3 regions of the Mesorhizobium sp. WSM3879 genome follow, and region 3 is predicted to be linked to each of the others. Evidence: riboswitches for the same ligand, from Rfam matches in the RefSeq annotation. Region 3 holds a riboswitch; each other region holds the start of a gene.

Region 1 (4,794 bases), on a different contig from region 3:
AGCGCCTCGAGGAACAGGCGCGTGGCCAAGGGCAGGTTGAAGAAGACATGCGCGACCAGGATGCCGGAGAGGCCGTAAATGCCCGGCCATTCCCCACCGCCGAACGTGCCGAGGATGCCGGCAAAATAACCGGCATGGCCGTAAAGCGCCAACACGCCGAGCGCGGCGACGATAACCGGCAGCGCCAGCGGCACCGTGAACAACTGCAGGATCAGGCGACGTCCGGGAAAGTTGGTGTGCCTGGACAGGGCGCGGCCGACGAACACTGCCGGCAAGACCGAAAGCAATGTCGACAGCAGCGCCTGCCAAAGCGTGAAGCGGGCGACGCGGAGCAGATAGCTGTCGAAGGCCGCGGCAGCGCTGGACGGACCGCTCGCGCCTTCGAGGATCAGGCCGGCGAAGGCGCCGCCGATGAGCAAAGTGATGGCGACAAGGGCGATGATGCCGGCGGTGATGCGAGGGTCAGGGCGCGGCGTGGATTGCACGCTGCACCACGTTGGCTCGAGCTAGCGAACGCCACGTTCCGTCGCACCCCCCTCTGTCCTGCCGGACATCTCCCTCTCTAGGAGGGAGATTGGCAGCTTTGCCGCTCTTCCTACACCGTCGGCGGCTAGCGAAATCACCGATGACCGCGAATTTCCCCCTTTGCGGGGGAGATGGCCGGCCGGACAGAGGGGGGTGCTCAAGCGCCATCCTGCGTCCTACTTGCTCATCGCCGCCAGCCATTCATCCACCCAGGCCTTGCGGTTGGCCGCCACCTCGTCCGGGCTGAACAGCAGGGTTTTGGTCGGCTTCACCAGCTTTTCGAAGGCCGGGTTGAGCGGCTTGTCGGTCTTGCCGGCCGGGAACATCCAGTTGGTCTCCGGGATGATGTCCTGGAACTTGGGCTCGGTCATGAAGGTTATGAATTTTTCCGCCAGCGGGTTCTTCGCGCCGATTTTGGTGATGCCGGCGACCTCGATCTGCAGATATTCGCCCTCCTCGAAGGACGCCGCCTGATAGCGCTCGGTGTTCTCGGCCACCATGTGGTAGGCCGGCGAGGTGGTATAGGAGAGAACCATCGGCGCCTCGCCCTTGGTGAACAGACCATAGGCCTCGCTCCAGCCCGGCGTCACGGTCAGCACCTTCGGCTTCAGCTTGGCCCAGGCTTCCGGCGCCTTGTCGCCATAGACCGACTTGACCCACAGCAGCAGCCCGAGGCCCGGCGTCGAAGTGCGCGGATCCTGGATGATGATCTTGTCGGGGCCGGCGCCCTCGACCAGTTCCTTCAAGCTCTTCGGCGGGGTCTTCAGCTTTTCGGTGTCGTAGACGACGGCGAAATAGCCGTAGTCGAAAGGCACGAAGGTGTCGTCTTTCCAGCCGCCGGGCACATTCAAATCGGCCACCGCGCCATGCGGCGCGAATAGGCCGCTCGCCTTGGCATCCGCGGTCAGGTTGGTATCGAGGCCGAGCACGACATCGGCCTTGGTGCCGGCGCCCTCCAGCTTGACGCGATTGAGCAGTGCCACGCCGTCGGCAACCGAGACGAATTCGAGATCGCAGCCGCATTCGGCCTCGAATTCCTTCTTCACCGCGGGCCCGGGACCCCAGTCGGCGGTGAAGCTTTCGTAGGTGTAGACGGTAAGCTTGTCTTTCGCCTCGGCAGGCCCGACGCCCACCAAAAGCGAAACAAGGCCGGCTGCAAGAACAAGGTTGGACAATAGCGAGCGCATCGGCGCCTCCTTCGTTCGCGTTAAAGGAATTCAGGCGTCGGATGGTCCGAAACGTCTAATCCCTCCGCCGGTACAAACCGGATCAGGTTCAGCGGGTTGGCTTTGTGCCTCTCAGCCGGTTCGCAAAATCAGCGTCCGGCACCCCGTTAGAGCATTTCGAGACATAGGCCCGGCCGATGCGGCGCGCAAGCGGAAGTTTCCTGGGCATCCATCAGGGTTCACCGCGGTAGCGAAGTGCGATTCCGTTTGGACGCGCCCGCTTCCGTTTCGTTGGCCGGGCTGGTAAGGGCGACGGCCATGGGCACATTCACCATCCTGCTTGGCGGCGATCTCGTCCGCACGCCTCGGCTCGATCGCCAGATCGAAGGCTCCCGCATCATCGCCGCCGATGCCGGTATCGGCCATGCCGATATGCTTGGCCTGCTGCCGGAGCTCTGGGTCGGAGATTTCGACTCGGTGCCGGCGAGCCTGCCGGAGAATCTGGCCGCCGTGCCGCGCAAGATTTTCCCGACCGAGAAGGATATGACCGACGGCGAGCTCGCCATTGCCGAGGCGCTGGCGCGCGGCGCCACCAGCCTGGTGCTGGCCGGCGCCTTCGGCGGCAAGCGCGCCGATCATGCCTTTCTGCATTTGGCTCTAAGCGTGCGGCTGGCCGAGGCGGGCACAACCGTGCTGCTGACCAGCGGCGCCCAGGAGGGCGTGCCCATCCTGCCGGGCAAAGCCGGCTTCGACTACGCCAACGGCACGCTGTTCTCGGTGCTCGGCTTCTCCGACCTCGCCGGCCTGACGGTCTCAGGCGCCAAATGGCCGCTGGACGGTGTCGAGGTGGCGTTCGGCTCCTCGCTTACCATATCAAATGAGGTCAAGGGCCGGCTCCATATCGCGCTCGAGCGTGGCCGGGCGCTGCTGCTCGCCCACCCCTATCCTCTTCCCGAAAGCTGACATGGCCCCGCCTCTTCTCAATCTGGATGGCATAAAACTGACTTTTGGCGGCACGCCGCTGCTCGACGGCGCGGTACTGAGCGCCTCCGCCGGCGAGAAGATCGCGCTTGTCGGCCGCAACGGTTCGGGCAAGTCGACGCTGCTCAAGATCGTCGCGGGGCTAATCGAACCGCAGGACGGCGAAGTATTCCGCCAGCCCTCGGCAACGGTGCGCTACCTGCCGCAAATGCCCGATATGGATGGCTTCGCCAGCGTGCGCGCCTATGTCGAAGCCGGCCTCGGGCCGGCCGACGACCCGCATCGCGCCACTTATCTGATGGAGCATCTCGGCCTGACCGGCGAGGAGCGGCCGAACGACCTTTCCGGCGGCGAGGCGCGCCGCGCAGCACTCGCTCGCGTCATGGCGCCGGAGCCCGATATCCTGCTCCTCGACGAGCCGACCAACCATCTCGACCTGTCGGTCATCGAATGGCTGGAAGAAGAGCTTGCCCGCACCTCGTCGGCCGTGATCCTGATCTCGCACGACCGCCGCTTTCTCGAGCGCGTCTCGCGCGCCACCGTCTGGCTCGACCGCGGCCAGACGCGCCGGCTGGACAGGGGGTTCGCGCATTTCGAGGAATGGCGCGACCAGGTGCTTGAAGAGGAAGAGCGCGAACAGCACAAGCTCGGCCGCCAGATCGTGCGCGAGGAGCATTGGCTGCGCTATGGCGTGACCGCCAGGCGCAAGCGCAACATGCGCCGGCTCGGCGAGCTGCAGGCCATGCGCCAGCGTTTTCGCAGCCATCGCGGCGCCGAGGGTTCGGCGACGATGGTGGCAAGCGACGCCGCTGAATCCGGCAAGCTGGTGATCGAAGCCAAAGGCATCGAGAAGAGTTTTGGCGACCTCACCGTGGTCAAGGGCTTTTCGACCCGTATCCAGCGCGGCGACCGTGTCGGCCTTGTCGGCCCGAACGGCGTCGGCAAGACGACGCTTCTCAAGATGCTGACCGGCGAGCTGGCGCCGGATGCCGGCACCGTGCGGCTTGGCGTCAATCTGGAAATCGCAACGCTCGATCAGAAGCGCGAGGCCGTCGACCCGCAGGAGACGCTGGCGAACTACCTGACCGACGGGCGCGGCGAGAACCTTGTGGTCAATGGCGAGCAGCGCCACGTCGTCTCCTATATGAAGGATTTTCTTTTCAAGCCGGAGCAGGCGCGCACGCCGGTGCGCGAGCTTTCGGGCGGCGAGCGGGCGCGACTGCTGCTGGCCCGGGTGCTGGCGCGGCCGGCGAACCTTTTGGTGCTCGACGAGCCGACCAACGACCTCGACATGGAGACGCTGGAGCTGCTGCAGGAACTGGTCGCCGGCTTTGCCGGAACGGTCGTCCTGGTCAGCCACGATCGCGATTTCCTTGACCGCACAGTCACCAGCGTGATCGCGCCCGACGGCGCCGGACGCTGGATCGAATATGCCGGCGGCTATTCCGACATGCTGGCGCAACGCGGCGGCTCGAAGCTGGAGGAGCGCAAGGCAAGGCCGAAGGCTGAAGCGAACGAAGCGACGGCCAGGGCCGAACAGACCAGCGCGAAAAGCCCGGCCAAGAAGCTCTCCTTCAAGCAGAAGTTCGCGCTGGAATCCCTGCCGAAGAAGATCGAGGCGGTGAGCGCGTCCATCTCAAGGCTGGAGAACAATATCGCCGACCCGTCCTTCTATGAGCGCGATCCGGTCTCGTTCCAGAAGACCATCGCCGCGCTCGACAAGGAGCGCACCACGCTGGCCTCACTTGAGGAAGAGTGGCTGGAGTTGGAGATGCTGCGCGAGGAGATGGAAGGCTAGCCGCTATAGGCAAGCCTCAGAGGCAGGCCTCGCAGATCGCAGCGATATGGCGTCTGTCGGTGCCGCAGCAGCCGCCAAGCACGGCTATCTGGCCGAAGCGGTCGCGCATGGCGCGGTAGCGCCGGCCGAGGTCGACAGGATCGCCTGGATCGAGTTCGGTCGCCGCATCCAGCTCGGCATGGCTTTTGGCGGAGGCGTTGGCCCGCACGCCGCGAATGCGCCTGATCCAGCGTCCGTCGCCGGCAAGGACGGCGTCGAAATGGCTCGGATGCGCGCAGTTGATCATGAAATATGCGGGGGCGCCGTCCGTTTCGTCGTCAACGG
Region 2 (4,794 bases), on a different contig from region 3:
GCTATTCGGAATGTTCGGCTATGGCTCCATTGGCGTTATCAACGATGATCCAACCAGTGCAATCGCCGCTCACGGTCGCGGCTTCTACAAAACTTGGAGCGGCAACTGGGCCTTCTGGGCCGGCTCCACTCACGCACTCGACGAGAAAACTTCGTTCAACCTTCAGATCTCGGGCGGTCAGTTCAAGAACTATGGTGTGGCCGCAAACGTCGTCTACACGCTCGTTGCCGGTTTCACGGCGACGGTCGAAATCGACTACGGCCACTACGGCATCGGCATGGTCGACCCTTCGAACGTGAATTCGACGAAGGCTGACAAAAAAGATTGCCTCGGCGGCATCCTCAGTTTCCAACCGGTCATTCTAATTGAATGAACTCTCGGTGGTCGATTGCGCGACTAGACTTTCTCGCCAGCTTGGCGACCATGCCCTTGCTCGAAAGCGAGCGCGGCTACAACACCACAATCGCTGCACCCCAGATCGCACTCAACCGGACGATGATCTTTGCAGAGAGCAACTTCGTGGCAGCACCTCTCTCTATCGGTTTACGCATCGGCGGTGCGGCCGAGTTCGGAGGATTGCGAGCCAGCCCGAATTTTGCTCGCTCGAAAGGCTTGGTTGAGCTTGCAAAGGCTTATCTCCCGGCCCTGGATGGTCCCGGCGGCATGGTGTGGAGCGGCCACCGGCCCGCGACCCCGGATACCTTACCGGTCATCAGCCGCTCCGCGACCGATGCTCACATTCTGTATGTGTTCGGGCACGGTCACCTGGGCCTCACACAAGGCCCGACCACGGGCAAACTGGTTGGCGATCTGCTGTCTGGGCGTGACCCGCCAATACCACTCGAACCCTATACAATCGAGCGCTTCAGTGCCGCCGGGCGGACAAATAGTCTTTGAGCCAGGCGATCCGGAATGTCGCGATGCATTTTGCGTAAGGGCTTTAGTGACGATTGGAAGCGTTGATGATCGATGAGGTTAAGTAAGCCGATTCCTCTTCACTGCGCTTGACGAGATAGGGCCCGCCTGTCCAACAGAGGCAGTCACCAGGGGGTCCCGGCAAGGGCTGAGATACTGCTGGTCGCGGCGCAGTGACCCGTTGAACCTGATTCAGTTCATACTAGCGTAGGATGGTGCAAGCGCTTCGCGGGGTTTACGCCCGAGGTCCTGTTTCGAGCAGGGCGACCAAAGCGTCTTTTCATCCTTCCGGCACAGAGCTGGGTCTCCAATGCATGAGCAAAGGAGCCTCAAGAGATTGCCCTCACCCCCGCCGTGTCGACGGGACCACTGCCCACCTCGCGAAAATCCACAAGCCCGGTGCCATCCACCCGCACATCAGGGTGCCGATGCGGGAGATCTCCCTCCATCCGACGGCCGGCGAGCCGTCCGTGGCCGTTTACGATCCGTCCGGCCCGTACACCGACCCGGCAGTCGAAACCTGCATCGAAATGGGCCCTGCCCGCCCATGCCAGGAATGGATCATGGCGCGCGGCGATGTCGAGGCCTATGACGGCCGCCATGTCAGGCCGGAGGACAATGGATCTGCGACGGGCGAAAGCCTGACGCTGGAATTTCCGATGCGCAACCGGCCGCTGCGAGCGAAGTCCGCCAAGGCCGTGACGCAGATTGCCTATGCGCGCCGGCATCATCACGCCTGAGATGGAGTTCGTCGCCATCCGCGAGAACCTCGGCCGTGAGCAGTTGCGTTCGACACTTCAACGCGATGGCGAAAGCTTTGGCGCCGCGATCCCTGACTTCGTCACGCCGGAATTCGTGCGCGACGAGGTGGCGCGCGCCCGCGCCATCATCCCGTCCAACATTTACCACCCGGAAAGCGAGCCGATGAGATTATCGGCCGCAATTTCCTGGTCGAAGATCAACGCCAATATCGGCAACTCCGCCGTCAGCTCGTCGATGGCCGAGGAGGTCGAGAAGATGGTGTGGGCGATCCGCTGGGGCGCCGATACGGTGATGGACCTCTTGACCCGGCGCAACATCCACAACATCCGCGAATGGATCGTGCGCTCCGAAGCGAGAATGGCAGGGTGCTCGCTTGATGCGGTCACGGGTGCCGAATCGAGACTCGCCGTCAACAGCTTCGACACGGGGCGGCCCTGAGCTGCTTGAGCGGGCGAAGGTTCGATAGCACCCGCCGAAGTGAGGCGGTCAGTACCGCGGATTGCGCGTGAATGCATCCAAAACGTGAATGTTCGTAATTGAAGCAATCGATTTCTCTGGTCGACGGATGATGAATATGAAGGCGTCACGAGGCCGAGGATGCGATCTGGATACCCAGGCCACCAGAGGGTCGGGGAAGCAACAACCACGTATTGGCGCAGATAGCTCGGACCAGGTGAGAATGGCCGCTACCAACCGCATACCGCCGGTGAGGACAATGACAAGCTCAGCGGCGGTCCCGACGAGGATGTCGTCTGTGCGCCGACATGAAGCGCTGCGTGACGCGCTGGTCGTATGCCGAGTTGTTCGGGGTAGTTGCGATCATGTTGCCACATCATGGTGGTTGCGAGCGCAGTTCCCGCCATGCCAACCGCAAATGATAAACTTAGTTCACGTCCAGGAGCGAAAGCAATATGCATCGTCGTAGTCTGATCAAAGGGTTCGTTGCACTCGGCGCGTGTCCCATTTGCGCTGATGCCGCGGGGGCGGCGAGCACCCATTGGGGATATGCCGGCCCGGCCGGGCCCGAACACTGGGGCGATCTGGATAAGACAAATTTCGTCTGCTCGGCGGGCACACAGCAATCGCCGGTCGATATCAAGGGCGCGGTCAAAGCGGATATTCCGCGCATCGCCATAGGTTGGCACAGCGGCGGCGGCAGGATGGTGAACAACGGCCACACCATTCAGATCAACCTGCCGCAAGGCAGCACGCTCACTCGAGGGGATCGTGTGTATGAGCTGCTCCAGTTCCATTTCCATGCGCCAAGCGAGCACCACGTCGCGGGCAAGAGCTTCCCGATGGAAGCGCATTTTGTCCATAAGGACACCGACAGCGACACTCTGGGTGTGCTGGGCGTTTTTCTAGTGCCAGGCGACACAAATGCCAGCTTTGCCAGGCTTGCTGCAGCATTTCCCGCAACATCAGGCGAAGAGGCAGCCGTCGACGAGGTCGACCCGAACGGGCTTCTGCCGGCTTCGCTTGGCTACTGGACATATGAAGGATCTTTAACGACGCCGCCATGCACCGAAAACGTCGACTGGATGGTGGCGACGGAACCGGTTGAGGTCGACCCAGCGGACATTAAGCGCTTTACCTCGCTCTATCCCCGGAACGCGCGCCCTATCCGTTCGCCCAATCGGCGCTTCATCCTGGGCCTCCCCTGAGGCCCCTGCCGCCGTGAGGGAGCGAAGCGCCGCCTGCGCGGAGATTCATCTGCTTCCAAGATCGTAAGGCGCCCGTTGGGCGCTCATTCTGGTCCTGGAAGCGGACCATGACCAAATTCGGCAACGGTGTTTAAGCCGTCCAAGGAGAGAGGTAGGTGTGGCTTTCCTGTTCCAGCAGCATCCGGCCGCATACCGAACCCGGGTGGCGCCGGAATTCTCGTCGGACCGCCGCCAGGCGGGCACGACGGATCAAACGCCGTTTCCTTGGAAAACATGGCTCAGTTCCGATAAGGCAATTCTAATTGGCCTAGCCGCCTCGGTTGCGCTCTTGGTCGGAACCCAGTGGCAGGCTCCCGAGATCAACGACGCGGTCCTAAGCCAGCTGCGTACTATTCAGATCAACGATGCATTGCTCCAGCGGGACGTCGCTCGCGCGCGAACCGATATGGCATTGGACTTCCGTTCGGTTGCGTCTGCGGGACAGGCGCTGCAAAGCGACGTCGAAAACTTGCAACACCATTTGGAGATTTCGCCAGATGAGAGCTCCAGGGAATCCGCACTGCTCGCGCAGCTTAAAAACTCGATCAAAAACACTGAGGCGGCCATCTCAGCCTGGGTCAAGCAAAATCAGCTCATGAAAAGCTCTGTCGCAGACCTTGCTCGCTCGATTTTTCTCCCTGGAGAGGGCAGGCTTGAACTTTCCAAGCTAGTGCTGTGGCTCAACCTCGCATCACATATGGATCATCCTCTCGAGCGATTTGCCAGGCAGGCCCGGGCTGCCGCGGATGTTGTGGGCAAGGCCGGCGCTGCGGTGTCTTCCTTATGGAGGTTGGACCAAGCTGCCAATCAGATCGCATTCCTCGACACGTCCTCCAAGGCTGCCGAGCTGGAGCGAGAGCATCTGAAAGGCTACAGCCTGGCCAGCGCGCAAGCGCAGCGTGCGCGACTTTTCTTTGGCTTGCTGTCCATATGCATCTGCTTGTTTGCGATCATTCGATCCTCCAGACGGCGTCTGCGGACGAACCGACTGAAAAGGCGGTTGGAGCTTGAAGAGGCGATGAGCGAGATCGAAGCTCGCTTCAACGACAGTAGAGCAACGAACGACGGGGCGCGCTTTTCCACCGAAGCAGCGCTCAGATTCGTTCAACGCGTTTTCGATGCGGATCAATGCGCGCTTGCTCTGGTTGATCCGAGCCTCAGCATGCATACTGAGTGCTTTGTGGCAAACACGTGCATACCCGTCTGGAACCTCGCCCTTATTGATGAAGTCGTTTCACTTGTCTGCGCCGGACGGCCAGTGTTTCGCGTAGTTCCTGCGGCCGAAGTGGTTCGGACCGCCATAGGCACTTCCGGTGTTTGTCAAATTGTTGCTTGCAGGGCCTCCGCTCAGCAGGCTGCGGTTTGCATCCTTGTTTTTGAACGAGCTCGCTCACTCCCCTCAGCTGACGACCTC
Region 3 (4,794 bases):
GGCGGCCTTTCGGCTGGTGACGCCGTGACCATCGGCATCCGTCCGGAGGCCCTGCGTGTCGTCGAGCCAAGCGACGACGTAATGCCGGCCTTCTCCAGCCAGGTCCGTCTGGTCGAGCAGTTGGGGCGCGAAACTGTCCTCTACGTCGACGGCTCTCCGCTTCAGACGACCAATTCCGACAGCGGCACCGGCAATTTCACGCTTCAGCTCAACAAGGTTTCTACCCTCGGCGTCGGCGCCGCGTTGCAGGTCGGCTTCGAAGCCGGCGACGCCTACCTCTTCGGCCCCGATGGCCGCACGCTCACGCCAAGAAAACCCCTCGCCTCAGTCTGAACCTCGAAATTTCGAAAGTCCCATACGCATGAACCGCAAAGAGCCCGCTCCGCTATCCGTATGGCGGCCCCTCAATCTTGACCGCTTTCTGCTTGGAGCACCTCATTACCCCGAACATGTCGACGAAGGCTGCTGGCAGCGTGACGCCGAGCGCATGGCCGCCGCCGGCGTCAACACAGTGCGTATGGGAGAGTTCGCCTGGCACATTTTCGAGCCCCGCGAAGGCAAGTTCGAGTTCGGCCTGTTCGATCGCGCGATCGAACTTCTCGGCCGCGCGGGGATCGACACGATCATGTGCACGCCGACAGCCACCCCTCCCCGCTGGCTCACCGTCAACTATCCCGAAGTGCTGCGCGTCGACATGAACGGGCGGGCCTCGAGCCACGGATCGCGCCAGCATGCCGACACCACAAGCCCGGTATTCCGCGCCCACAGCCGCCGCATCACCCGCGCCATGGCCGAGCATTATCGGCACAACCCGCGTGTGATCGGCTGGCAGACGGACAACGAGCTCAACACCACGGTGTCGGAATCGTTCGCGCCTTCGACAAGGCTGGAGTTCCAGAAATACCTGCAGAAGGCCTACGGCACCATCGAGGCGTTGAACTTCGCCTGGGGCGGCCACTTCTGGGCGACGGCCTACGACGATTTCTCGCAGATCGACCTGCCGAGACCGCTCATGCCGTCCTACCCCAGCCCCGGCCATGTGCAGGACTACCATCGCTTTCTGGCCGCAGCGACCGCCGCCTTCCAACATGACCAGGTCGAGATCCTGCGTGCCGCCAATCCGGACTGGTTCATCTTCCATAATCTTGGCCAGCTTGCCGACATCGACTTCCGCGGTCAGTTCGGACAGGACCTCGATTTCATCGGCTTCGACATCTATCCGATGCTCTATGACGAGATGCGCCGAACCGGCGGGCATGCGGCGACCCAGGCCCTCCATCTCGACATATGCCGCGCCTATTCCGGCAACTTCATCGTTCCGGAGCAGGCCTCAGGCTTCGGCAGCCAGCCCGGCTTCTCGACGATGACGCCGGAGCCCGGCGAGATGCGTCGCATGGCCATGACCTCGGTGGCCCGCGGCGCCGACGGTGTCATGTTCTTTCGTTGGCGTCCCGCGCATTTCGGCGCCGAGATCTACTGGATGGGCGTCATCGATCACGACGACGTGCCGCGCCGCCGCTATGACGAGGCAAGCCGCTTCTTCCATGAGATCGCCGCCGCGAAGGAGCAGATTCTTGGCACCGCAGTGCGCATGGACCTCGGCATCGCCGGCGCGGACTTCGACAACCAGGAGGCTCACAAGACCTATCCGATCGGCCTCCCCAGTCCGCTCGAAGACGCGACGCTGCTTCATCGCCACTGCTATCAGAACGGCATTGCATGCGGGTTCATTCATCCCGAAGACGATCTTTCGCGGCTCAAGGCGCTCTACGTCCCGCATTGGGTGATGTGGAAGAATGAATGGAACGAGGCTGTCGAAACATTCGTCCGCAACGGCGGTACGCTGATCCTATCGGCATTGAGCGCGACGAGGGACGAGAACAACCACATCATTCGCGAGCAGGCTCCCGGCAAGGCCCTTGCAGCCCTGAGCGGCGTCAGGGTGACGGAGTTCGGCCGCGTCGTTCCCGAAGGCGCCAGCGGCCTGTTTCCGCTGTTTCGTCCGGCTCCGATGGGCACCTATGCACCGCCGCCCCTCCCGGCCTCGTCCGCGGAACGCAAATACCTGTTCACCCTTGGCAATGAAGAATTCCAGGCTGCGCATTTGTACGAGGTGCTTGACGTAGCGCCTGACACCGAGGTGCTCGGCGTCTGGTCGAACCGCTTCGCCGCCGGCTCTCCGGCAATCACCGCCCGCAAGGTCGGGCAAGGTCGGGTTGTCTATGTCGGCACGTATCTCACGCCGCAACTGACGGAGAAGCTTGTCGATGTCGTGCTGGCCAAAGCCGGTATAGCGCCTTTGCTGCCCGACCTGCCTGCCGGGGTGGAGGTCTCTGTCAGGGAAGCCGACGACCGCCGGCTGATGTTCGTGCTGAACACCACGGAAGTCGCCGTGATCTTACCCAAGGTCCCAAAGGGCCTCGACCTGCTGACGGGCAAGGCCGTTGAAGGAACGCTGCAAGTCGACCCTTACGGCTGCGCAATAATTCGGTCCTGAACAAATCGAACCAGCGTCCATAGACGCCGAACAGATGCTCTTCGAGGCGAAAAATGCGTTCTTCAATCCGCCGCCACAAGGGATCGCAAAAGCGTTTCCTTGGCGGATGACAAGTGGGCCCCGACTGCCAGCTCGACGCGCGCAAGGTCGTGGCTCAATGGGCGTCGATGTAAGAGATGCTCGATCAAAGCTGCGTGGCTGCGCCGCTTCTCGTCGCTTGTTCCAGGCTGGAGAAGTCATGAAGTCGAGTTGACAGGATAGCGTCGCATCGTCCAACCTAGGCGCCTCACCAGGGGAGTCCCGGCAAGGGGCTGAGATACTGCTATCGCGCGCAGTGACCCGTTGAACCTGATCCAGTTCATACTGGCGTAGGGACGGTGCGAGGCTTCGCGGGTCGGCAATCCGGCTTCGGCATTCGGGCAGTGCCCGCATTCTAAGCGAAGCGTCACTTCCTCCTCATCGCGTGGACTGGGTCTCCGTTGCACTCGAGCAAGGAGGCTCACTCATGAATGCCCACACCCCGACCGTCACCGTCGGCGAACTCCCAGCTTCGAAGAAGGTCCACAAACCCGGTCAGCTTCACCCGGAGCTGCGGGTGCCGATGCGCGAGATCTCGGTCCACCCGAGCGCCGGCGAGCCGCCGGTCACTGTCTACGACTCGTCCGGTCCCTACACGGACGCCACGGTGAAAACCGACATCGAGCGTGGCTTGCCACGGCTGCGCGAGGCATGGATCGAGGCGCGCGGAGACGTGGGGCGCTACGAGGGCCGCACGATCAAGCCGGAAGACAACGGCTTCGTCTCAGCCGATCGCCTGACGCCGGAATTCCCGGTTCGCAACAGACCGTTGCGCGCGGCCGGCGGCCGCGCTGTCACACAGCTCGCCTATGCGCGCGCCGGCATCATCACGCCTGAGATGGAGTTCGTCGCCATCCGCGAGAACCTCGGCCGTGAGCAGTTGCGTTCGAAACTTCAACGCGATGGCCAAAGCTTCGGCGCCGCGATCCCTGACTTCGTCACGCCGGAATTCGTGCGCGACGAGGTGGCGCGCGGCCGCGCCATCATCCCGTCCAACATTAACCACCCGGAAAGCGAGCCGATGATCATCGGCCGCAATTTCCTGGTCAAGATCAACGCCAATATCGGCAACTCCGCCGTCACCTCGTCGATGGCCGAGGAGGTCGAGAAGATGGTGTGGGCGATCCGCTGGGGCGCCGACACGGTGATGGACCTCTCGACCGGACGCAACATCCACAACATCCGCGAATGGATCGTGCGCAATTCGCCGGTGCCGATCGGCACGGTGCCGATCTACCAGGCGCTGGAGAAGGTCGGCGGCGTCGCCGAGGAACTGACCTGGGAGGTGTTCCGCGACACCCTCATCGAGCAGGCCGAGCAGGGCGTGGACTATTTCACGATCCATGCCGGCGTGCGCCTGCCCTATATCCCGCTCACCGTCGATCGCGTCACCGGCATCGTGTCGCGCGGCGGCTCGATCATGGCCAAGTGGTGCCTACATCACCACAAGGAGAGTTTTCTCTACGAGCATTTCGAGGAGATCTGCGACATCGCCCGGGCCTTTGACGTGGCGTTCTCGCTCGGCGACGGCCTTCGCCCCGGCTCGATCGCCGATGCCAATGACGCGGCCCAGTTCGCCGAGCTGGAAACGCTCGGAGAGCTCACCAAGATCGCCTGGTCCAAGGACTGCCAGGTGATGATCGAGGGCCCCGGCCACGTGCCGATGCACAAGATCAAGCAGAACATGGACAAGCAGCTCGCGGTCTGTGGCGAAGCGCCGTTCTACACGCTCGGGCCGCTCACCACCGACATCGCGCCGGGCTATGACCACATCACATCGGGCATCGGCGCGGCGATGATCGGCTGGTTCGGAACGTCGATGCTCTGCTACGTCACGCCGAAGGAGCATCTCGGCCTGCCCGACCGCGACGACGTCAAGACTGGCGTCATCACCTACAAGATCGCCGCGCATGCCGCCGACCTCGCCAAGGGCCATCCGGCCGCCCAGGTCAGGGACGACGCGCTGTCGAGGGCGCGCTTCGAGTTCCGGTGGGAGGACCAGTTCAACCTGTCGCTCGATCCGGAGACGGCGCGCGCCTTCCACGACGAAACCCTACCGAAGGAGGCGCACAAGGTGGCGCATTTCTGCTCCATGTGCGGTCCCAAATTCTGCTCGATGCGGATCTCGCATGACATCCGCGCGGAAGCGCAGAAGGAAGGGCTCGCGGCCATGGCAGCGAAGTACCGCGACGGCGGCGATCTCTATATGCCGGTCGACA

The links. Region 3 has a riboswitch for thiamine pyrophosphate ahead of thiC (phosphomethylpyrimidine synthase ThiC). Riboswitches for the same ligand answer to the same signal wherever they lie in the genome.
Region 1: it holds a riboswitch for thiamine pyrophosphate, as region 3 does, so the genes downstream of both, thiB (thiamine ABC transporter substrate binding subunit) here and thiC (phosphomethylpyrimidine synthase ThiC) in region 3, are expected to answer to the same signal.
Region 2: it holds a riboswitch for thiamine pyrophosphate, as region 3 does, so the genes downstream of both, CK218_RS31325 (phosphomethylpyrimidine synthase ThiC) here and thiC (phosphomethylpyrimidine synthase ThiC) in region 3, are expected to answer to the same signal.

Annotation. Positions count from the first base shown of each region.
Region 1 is NZ_NSFZ01000007.1:43,949-48,742, reverse strand. Features, by position in the region: gene thiP (thiamine/thiamine pyrophosphate ABC transporter permease) at 1-485, opposite strand, end outside; gene thiB (thiamine ABC transporter substrate binding subunit) at 702-1,712, opposite strand; TPP riboswitch at 1,755-1,868, opposite strand; gene CK218_RS17090 (thiamine diphosphokinase) at 2,010-2,654, shown strand; gene CK218_RS17085 (ABC-F family ATP-binding cassette domain-containing protein) at 2,656-4,470, shown strand; gene CK218_RS17080 (homocysteine S-methyltransferase family protein) at 4,487-4,794, opposite strand, start outside.
Region 2 is NZ_NSFZ01000020.1:63,979-68,772, forward strand. Features, by position in the region: partial or broken gene CK218_RS28765 (porin) at 1-373, shown strand, start outside; gene CK218_RS28770 (FAD-binding oxidoreductase) at 430-897, shown strand; TPP riboswitch at 1,036-1,146, shown strand; partial or broken gene CK218_RS31325 (phosphomethylpyrimidine synthase ThiC) at 1,226-2,025, shown strand; gene CK218_RS28780 (carbonic anhydrase) at 2,589-3,341, shown strand; gene CK218_RS28785 (ATP-binding protein) at 3,499-4,794, shown strand, end outside.
Region 3 is NZ_NSFZ01000004.1:120,567-125,360, forward strand. Features, by position in the region: gene CK218_RS10460 (ABC transporter ATP-binding protein) at 1-333, shown strand, start outside; gene CK218_RS10465 (beta-galactosidase) at 362-2,497, shown strand; TPP riboswitch at 2,779-2,890, shown strand; gene thiC (phosphomethylpyrimidine synthase ThiC) at 3,003-4,794, shown strand, end outside.